Regions from separate parts of the Exiguobacterium sp. s143 genome, predicted to be linked through region 1. Evidence: riboswitches for the same ligand, from Rfam matches in the RefSeq annotation. Region 1 holds a riboswitch; the other holds the start of a gene.
The links. Region 1 has a riboswitch for thiamine pyrophosphate ahead of KNQ03_RS15360 (3-oxoacyl-ACP reductase). Riboswitches for the same ligand answer to the same signal wherever they lie in the genome.
Positions count from the first base shown of each region.

Region 2: linked by a shared signal. The riboswitch ahead of KNQ03_RS10895 (thiamine phosphate synthase) and the one ahead of KNQ03_RS15360 (3-oxoacyl-ACP reductase) in region 1 are both predicted to bind thiamine pyrophosphate.

Region 1 is NZ_JACSMX010000006.1:26,922-31,672, reverse strand. It holds gene KNQ03_RS15365 (LLM class flavin-dependent oxidoreductase) at 115-1,425, opposite strand; gene KNQ03_RS15360 (3-oxoacyl-ACP reductase) at 1,481-2,233, opposite strand; TPP riboswitch at 2,368-2,468, opposite strand; gene KNQ03_RS15355 (hypothetical protein) at 2,575-3,657, opposite strand; gene KNQ03_RS15350 (hypothetical protein) at 3,677-4,495, opposite strand; gene KNQ03_RS15345 (ABC transporter ATP-binding protein) at 4,492-4,751, opposite strand, start outside.
Region 2 is NZ_JACSMX010000002.1:520,149-524,899, reverse strand. It holds gene KNQ03_RS10910 (thiazole synthase) at 1-589, opposite strand, end outside; gene thiS (sulfur carrier protein ThiS) at 592-792, opposite strand; gene KNQ03_RS10900 (FAD-dependent oxidoreductase) at 789-1,733, opposite strand; gene KNQ03_RS10895 (thiamine phosphate synthase) at 1,730-2,323, opposite strand; TPP riboswitch at 2,406-2,508, opposite strand; gene nagZ (beta-N-acetylhexosaminidase) at 2,565-3,785, opposite strand; gene KNQ03_RS10885 (OsmC family protein) at 3,782-4,207, opposite strand; gene KNQ03_RS10880 (MFS transporter) at 4,398-4,751, shown strand, end outside.

The DNA of each region.
Region 1 (4,751 bases):
TTCTTAAAAGTGGTTTGTTTGTACAAATGTTAAAACCAGCCTATGCTACATAAAGCTTTAGTATGTTGAAGAGTTTACCGCTACTTTCTTTATCAAAATAATATGTTTTAAAGGTTACTCGACTTTTGTTAAACCTAGATGTTCTCGAAGTGTCGTTCCTTTGTAGGTGTCTTTAAATAATCCTCTTCTTTGTAACTCAGGAACAATCATGTCTACAAAATCTTCTAAACTTGACGGTAGTGACGGTGGCATCAAGTTGAAGCCATCTGCCACTCCCTCGTTAAACCAAAATTCCATCTGATCCACAATTTCTTCCGGAGTACCAATCAATGTCAGATGTCCCCCTCCGGCTGCTAAATAGCCTAACAGTTCTTTTAGCGTCGGATCTGAATCATCGATGATCTCTAAAATCGTTTGATAGCGTCCAATGGGACCTGAAAATTCTTCAATTGATGGTAAGATCGGAATTTTTGCTTCGAAATCCCATGTGGAGCAGTCCTGCTGCAAAAAGAAACTCAATTGGTTTAACGCATTTTCAATCGGTAATTTTTCATCAAGTTCTGCTTTTTTTGCCAGTGCCTCTTCTCGCGTTTTTCCAACATAGGTCACTAAGCCTGGGTATATCTTAATCTTACGATTTGGTGAATTAGTTTGTTCAATTTGTCTCTGCAGTTTTTCACGAAACACTTTCGCTTGTCTAAAATTCCATGACACAGAATACACGGCGTCCGCATGTTTTGCTGCAAGGGCAATCCCTTGTTCAGAAGCCCCCGCTTGCATCGCTACTGGCTTTCCTTGGGGACTACGCGGCGTAGACAAAGGACCTTTTACCCTAAAATAGGTTCCAGAATGATCGATAGCCTGTATCCGTTCAGGGACAATCAATCGATTAGTTGATCGATCTGCGAGAAAAGCCGCTTGGTCCCACGATAAAAATAGCTTTTCCATCAAACTCGCAAATTCTTCCGCCTTGTTGTACCGTTCATTCCTCGGAGGTAGTGTCTTCATCCCGTGGTTTAACGCTTCCCAATCTGTCATCGACGTCACTAGGTTCCAGCCTACTCGTCCCTTCGTCACATGTTCGAGACTTAGGAGTTGCCTGGCTGCTGTATATGGATTGGAGAACGTACTCGATATCGTGGAGACTAACCCGATATGGTCGGTCACTTGAGAAATAGCCGTTAAATTGACTAAAGGGTCCAACCAAAAGGCAGGTAAATCAGTTGGATTATTAGCCGGAAAGGATTGATTGTCCGCAAAAAATACTGCATCCAAACATCCAGCTTCCGCTATTTGAGCCAAACGCTGATAATAGCGGCTCTCTCCGATCTCTTTAATCGCGGAATCAGGCATTAACCATGCGGCTTGATGATGACCACATCCATATAACAAAACGCCGATATTTAACTGATTTTTATTCGTCATCTGCTGTTCACGAATCCCTTCTCTGACAAGCTGAGAATCTTTTAAAACGCCCGCTTCAATTCATCGTTAACCCACCATCGACCGTTACGTTTTGACCCGTAATCCCAGATGCTGCTTCTGATGCCAGGAAGGCGACCATTTGCGCTACTTCTTCTGGACTCGTCACTCTTTTCAATGGGGTCGATTGGGCAATTAAGTCGAATACTTCAGCGGTTGTCACAGCACTCGCATCTGTTACTTTCAACAATCCACCGGAGACGAGATTCACGTTTATGCCATATTGACCTAGTTCTGCGGCCAGATTGCGAGTAAATCCTATTAAGCCTGCTTTTGCTGTTGTGTATTCATGATAAGGAACGACTGGGTTTTGATAGAGGTTTGTTCCAATGCTGATGATACTACCGCTATGTCGTTCTATAAATTGTGGCAAAATACTTTGAATGATGTGAAACGCTGCTTTAAGTGTTCCATCCAGTTGATTTTGATAATCTTCCCACTCTAAATCGATAAACGATTTTTGCGCAACCGGATCAAATTTGAAGTCTACTAACGCATTATTCACGACAACATCGATTTGACCATAATGTGCTGTTGCGGATTGCATCATGCTCTCGACATCTTCCCGCTTCGTGACATCTGCATACAAGGCAATTGCATTCTCTACTCCCAGTTCGCTCACAAGTTGTTCTGCCGCATCCTTGCTTTTAAAGTAATTGATCACCACTTTAAATCCGTTTTGTACTAACACCCTTGCAATCGTCGCCCCAAGTCCTCGACTACTTCCTGTCACTAATACTGTTCTGCTCATTCTTGTCCACTCCCTCATCCATTTTTGCAACTTAAATAGCGAAGTAGTAAACAAAAAACGCAACTCTCCAAAAGGAAAGTTGCGCACGTCTAAATAATCACATAGCAAAGAACGATATCATCGTCTCCGCTTGTTCATCAGAGTTTACACTTCCCTACGCTAGTACGACCTAGTTCAGGTTCAAAGGGTTTGAGTAGCTACTCATCTCAGTTTATTAACACCCCTAGTGATTCTATTTAAGTTATCTTTACTGTAGTGGTCTTGAAAACCCCTGTCAATGATTCTTCATTTCTAGTATTCTAAGAAGCGAGTAAACGAGGTGAATCATGAGTCCATCACGATTACTCCGATACAGTGACATCCTGTACCAAACGATTCTTTTTAGCATTTTTATCTTTGATGATTCCTTGATACGAAATCGATTCATTTTTCGTATCGACTACTGTGACTTGGAAATCCGAATCATTGATATTAGCGATATGGTATAGCTTTCCCTGCGCAATCATCGTATAGGAGCCATTGAAGCGGTAAGCATGCTGCCCTTCCACTTTATGTTGCTTGACTTGATTCGTCTTAAAGTCATAGGTACTCCATTTGATGCTTTTACTTTTTTCTGAATCAAACGTACCGTAAGCGATCAGTGATTGGCTATTTTCATCAGCATTAAAGTTTCCTTCAGAGGCATACGTATCAAGTGCTTTGATTCGTTTGATGCCTTTGCCGTTATCTAGATAATAAGCGCTATCTTTTTCTACCCCTTCTGCATCATATGCGATTTCACGATAGACAATTCCATAGTCGTTCACTGCCACATAATGACGTTCTTGATTAGTCTTAAGTTGCTTGGATTGAAGCGTCTCTACTTTTCCTTTTGCAAGATTGAGTAATAACACCGTCGATTTTTCCTTTGCTCCATGATCATCCCGTTGGACGTATACGTTCATGCCGTCTTGATGGAAGACACGGATGTCAGCCATTTCACGATCCGGTACCGTTAAACGATGAGAAAGCGTCTTTTTAAACTGTTTCTGTGTACTTCTGTCATAAGAATGATAGTTCAACTGAGATGCCTTTACTTCAATTCCGTATGTTCGCGAGCCCATTTCACTAGTAAATACGTCTTCCTTAGAAAGAAAGCGATAGAAATCAGCAGGGAAGTCTGCAGCATAGCTATTGAACAACCCTGTGATATAGTTCTGCGACTCACTATGAATTTGACCGTCCAATTGGATATTGTATTGAGTAGGCTTGATGTCTCCATTTTCAATCTCGATGTTTACTTTTTTAAGAGCTTCTGCATTTTCTTTTCGTATACTCTCGACTTCATAATCCGATCCTTTAATGCTTGCAGCGTAACCAAAATAACTGAGTAAGGTGACGCCAGCAATGCTTCCTACGATGATCATTTCCTTATATCGTCTCATGACTTCCTCCTTCTAATGATTAAATAGATACTTTATGGTTCAGTAGTCGAACACATTTCCAACTTATATATATAAAATAGATGAGAATAAAGGAAAGATAGACGAATACCTGTTGATTAGGAATGAGAATGCTAGTCAAATCAAATAAGTAACGTAATGCAATGAATGGTACGATCAAGAGCGCTACATCCTTTGCGATCGTCAGCAAAGCTTTCCCTTTTTGATAGGACCGCTCCGTCAAGACGAACAAGAAGACCATCGTGATGACGAAGAGTGCGAGCGCTAGAATGACGAATGTATCGATCACATTGAAGGTATAGAGCATGTTCAACGCAGCTGACTCCCCGATGATTTTGGACGCTGCTTGTAAATGTTCCGGGAGTAACCATTCGTAGAGTCGACGACTTAGAAGAATCGTGATCCACTGGATGCCCATGAAACCACATACAAATACCAATACTGTTGTCAGTTTGGATAAGAGGATTGTGATGCGTTTACCCGGTAGCATCAATAAACGGTAGATGTACTTGGACTCGCCATACCAATCGCGGTACCAAATTTGAAAGGCATATAGAATCGTGAACATGATACCGATGGCAATCATGTACTTGAAGTAGTTGGTCGCATCGCCAAACGTCAAAGGTCCATTCAGTTGATCAACAGCTTCCATTTCCGTAAGTCGCTCTTTTTTCATCAAATCCTCCAGCTTGGATTGATAATGAAGAACCTGATATACGACCGATGTGAGTTCAACAATCACTAACATCGTCAATATCGAAAGGTATAGTTTGAAGCTTCGCTTGATTTCCTCGTTTGATAGCATAAAGAATTTCTTCATGTCTGATAAACCTCCCTCATTCGATCCTGTACTGATTTCCCGTAAAGCTCACGCATCTCTTCCGAGTCATCTTCCTGTATGATGGTCCCGTTCTGAAGAAAAATAACGCGGTCGATGAGATGTTCCACTTCTGCAATCTCATGAGTCGTCATCAAGATGCCCTTCCCTTCCATATAGTGACTAGAGAAGATCCACGCAATTTGTTCTTTCGTAAATAAATCAATCCCAGCCAACGGTTCATCGAGCAGTAAGTAAG
Region 2 (4,751 bases), on a different contig from region 1:
GTTCCATCGCATAGGCGACGTCGGTCGGTGAACCGATCCCGGCGTCGACGATGACCGGGACCGTCGTCTGCTCGATGATGAATCGCAAATGGAGCGGATTGAGGATACCTTGTCCGGAACCAATCGGTGACGCTGCCGGCATGATGGCGTGACAACCGAGTTCCTCGAGTCGTCGTGCGAGCACGACATCGTCCGACGTATACGGTAAGACGATGAAACCTTCTTTGAGTAATTCTTCAGAAGCCCGTAACGTCTCGATCGGATCAGGTAGTAACGTCTTATCGCAACCAATCACTTCAACCTTGACCATGTCACACATACCGGATGCCCGCGCAAGCTTCGCAAGTCGGACAGCTTCTTCCGCTGTCTTCGCTCCGGCCGTGTTCGGTAGTAGATCGTACTTCGCTAAATCAAGTGACTCCAAGAAATTCGCTTGTTGTTTGTCGAAAATATCGAGCCGACGGACGGCGAATGTCAAAATTTGTGAAGCGGACGCATCGATTGCTTCTTGCTGTACCGTAGCATCCGTATATTTCCCTGTTCCGAGTAATAACCGTGATTCAAATGTCTTTTCTCCAATTTTCAGCATGTTTATCCTCCTCCTACGAAATGAACGATTTCAAATGTGTCATTGTCCCGAACGACTGTCTGACCATACGCCATGCGATCGATAATTTGTCGATTCTGTTCGACGATGACGAGCTTTTCCCCTAAGCCGAGTTGTGTGAGCATGTCCTCGATCGTTTCAATCTGATCGATCGTGTGGTCATTGCCGTTAATCGTAATGTTCATCGGACTTCCTCCTTCTGAATCAACCGTAATGTATTTGCCAAGACTTCCGCTGTCGCCGGTGCGAGTAATATGCCATGCCGATGATGCCCCGTCGCTAGGAAGATCCGACGGGATGAATCGGCGACTCCGATATATGGCAAGCCGGACGCCGTTTGTGGTCGTATACCGGACCAGACTTCTTCGATGACCGCGTCACGAATCGGTGGATACAGTCGTTCTGCTGCTTGAAGCAATGACGTGACCCCTGCGACACTGACACCGATCGTCTCGTCGTGCGGCAGTTCGGTCGCACCGATCAAAATCCGACCGTCTGCTTTCGGAACGAGGTAGACGGCGTCATCAAACAGGATCGAGCGTAACGGCTGACCCGCGAGACGGACGGCGAGACATTCCCCTTTGACCCCATATGTCGCGATCGAAATGCCGGCTGTATCGAGCAAGGCTTGCGACCCGCGTCCGGCAGCGACCGTCACTGTTCGTCCGGTCCACGTTCCCGCGTTCGACTCGACCTTGATGAAGTCATCGCTCTCTTCGATGCGTGTGACATCTACCTGTTCTTCAATCGATATGCCACGTGCGTGTAAGGCATACATCAATGCAGTCGTCAGTCGTCGTGGATCGATTTGACCGACAGCTGGAAACAGATGCTCGCGTCCTTTACGTTTTAACAAAAACGGTTGTTCCCGGTACCCACAATCGATGCCTGTCTCTCGCTCGAGACGACGTGCAAGCAGTGGATACAGACGACGACTTCGCGCGGCAAGTGCATGCAATTCTGCTCTCAGCTCGATGTCCGTCGCAAGCATCCCGGCAGCCGCTCGGCTTGTCCCTTGTCCGCATGTTCCACGTTCTAAGACGACGACGGATTCATTCTGACAGGCGAGACCGTAAGCAAGCGTCAACCCGATGACTCCGCCGCCGATGATGATGTGATCCGTCATACGCGAACCCCCTGGTAACGCTTGACGGCGGCGAGTGGATCCGATTGACCGAGAATACCCGATAAGACAGCGATTCCGGTTGCCCTGGTCGCTGCGATTTCAGGCATGCGTTCTGGTGTGATCCCGCCGATTGCAATGACTGGTTTCGTCGTGAAGGTGACGACTTGCTTCAAGGCGTCAATCCCTCGTGGTGGCATGTTCGGCTTCGACGCTGTCGAATAAATATGACCGTACAGCAGTCGGTCGGCTCCTTCCGCTTCTGCTGCTAGTGCCTCTGCTAGTGAATGAACGGATTTCCCGATGACGAGGTCCGGAAAATGACGTCGCACATCGCGGACACGCAAGGAACGGCGCGTCAACTGCACACCGATGCCGGCGACATGGGCGACATCGACCCGGTCATGAACGGTTAACTGATCAAGCGAATAACCATGCGCAAGGAGTGCGTCAATCAGATCAAGTAATTCTGCTGCTGACAAGTTCGGTTCACGTAGATGTAGCTGATCCGTATAAGGTTGAAGCGATTGAAAAGTCTTTATTTCGTCAATCGGATGGATGGATCCTGTCGAAATCAGATGTAGACGCATCATGTTCTTCCTTTCCATACGAAAAAGGACCACTCCCGATGTTGAAGGGAGTGGTCCGAAAATGCGCTGAAGCGCTAAGGATATCTAAGGTTTCGAGCCACTTCCCTCCGCTAGTACGAACTAGATCAGGTTCAAAGGGTCCGGATACTTCCGTCTCAGTCTGCTGGGAGACTCCCCTAGTGTCTTTTCGTGTTTAATTGGCTTGCCCCATTAGTCTAGCATGAGTCGCTTTGCTTCGCTAGTCCTAGTTGAGCGCTTCCACTTGCTGAATCAGTTCCGATTTCGTTGGTCGCTGTTGCTCTTGGCTGTCGGCATACGTCTGCTTCAGCTTCAGGATGCGCATTACTTTGGCATCGAGCATCTCCGGCGTCAGCGTTTTGTCTTTGACGGCTTGCATCACTTCAGCATGGACCTTTGTGTAAGCACCTGCCTCTGAAAACATCGCCATATCAGCTCCATTGACGAGCGACTGACGTGCCGCTTCTGCGAGACCATATTGTTTCGTGATCGCCCCCATGACGAGATCATCCGTGATGATGACACCGTTGAATCCGAGTTGTTGACGCAAGAGGTCAGTCAAGATCGGCTTTGAGAGCGAGGACGGATTCATATCGTCATACGCGGGATAGAGAATATGGGCGACCATCACCATCTCGGCGCCCTCTTGAATCGCTTCTTGGAACGGTAACAGCTCCGTCCGCTTCAATTCTTCCTTTGATGCCGTCACTTTCGGTAGCCCGACATGGGAATCGACACTCGTATTGCCGTGACCGGGAAAATGTTTGACGACCGGAATCGTTCCCGTCTCCTGCATCCCGTGCATCAGTGCCGTACCAAGCGTCGCGACGGTATTCGGATCAGCACTTAACGCACGGTCGCCGATGATCGGATTGTTCGGATTACTGTTGACGTCAAGGACCGGCGCGAAGTCCATGTTGAAGCCATAAAAACGTGACAAATGTCCGAGCGTACGTCCGACGTCTTCCATTTTCACTTCATCTGCTCCTTGCGCCATCCGTTGACTCGTCGGTAGACGTAATCGTTGATCCGGTACCCGGCTGACGCGTCCGCCTTCTTCATCAATCCCGACGAACGCATACGGTTTTTGGTTCGTCTCTTGAATCGCACGCGTGAACGTCAAGAGTTGCTCTTCCGACGTGATGTTTCCGCCGAGCAGTAAGACCCCACCAATCGCATGCGTCTTTAACAGTTTCCGGTCAGCTGCTGAAAGTTCCGTGCCGGCGACTCCGATGTAGAGCAGTTGATCGATCTTTTCTGACGTCGACATCGCTTCAAGTTGCTGCTTTAATCGTGCTTGTTGTCGTTCTTCTTTCGTCGGCTCAGGCTTCGGTTTCTTTTCTTCTGTCGGATGCTTCGTTTCCGGTTGTGATGGTTTCGTTGGTTCCGTCGTCTCCTGTGCACACCCTGCAAGCAACAGACAACCGATCAGTACGGTTTTCTTCACAAAGGATCCTCGCTTCGCACACCATTAATCGAATAATAGACGGAAATCTCAGCGTTCAGGGATTGCGAGACCGAACAATATTTATCCTTTGATAAAGAGATGGCACGACGGACCTTATCTTCCGGGAGATCACCTTCAAGCCGGTAATGAATCGAGATCGACGTAAAACGCCGCGGATGATCCTCTGCCCGTTCTCCTTCGATATCCATTTCGAAATAGGTGATCGTCAAGCGCATCTTCTCTAAAATCGAGACGATATCAATTCCAGTACAGCCGGCAACGGCATGTAGCAAGAGTTCGGTCGGTCGTGGTGCTTGGTTTTCACCACCGTTTTCGGGTGCTGCGTCCATCGCAAGATGATGCCCTGATTCCGTCTGTCCACTAAACCCCATCTGTTTGTTCCATGTCACTGTCGCTTGCATCGTTTCCACTCCTTTATAAGTAGTCTTCTTCTGTAGTATACGCAAAAAACAGCAAGCCTGGAAATTCACACGCTATTTCGAATAATGGTTCTTTTCCCGAAATCTCGCTTTGCGATACCCGACGAAATCGTTTCATGCTATCCTGTTACTCATAGTTTCGCGCGTAAGCGCTAGAATTGAGGAATCATCCATGTCACCTACTACTCGTTTAAGTCGACACGATTGGCTCTTGATTGCTACGTTGTCGCTCCTGACATTCGTTCTCGGAACAAGCGAATTCGTCATCGTCGGGATCCTCGCTGAAATCTCCTCAGCCCTTGATATCACGATCGCAACAGCCGGTACGCTCGTCTCGGCATTTGCCATCTCCTTTGCGATTGGTACGCCGATCGTCATGTCGATGACCGGTCATCTGGAACGGCGTCGCCTGATCCTACGTCTCTTACTAGCCTGGGTCTTACTGAATCTTGCCAGTAGTTTTGCACCAAGTTACGAAGTATTGCTCGCAACCCGCATTCTGACAGCCATCCTGACTGGTGTCTTG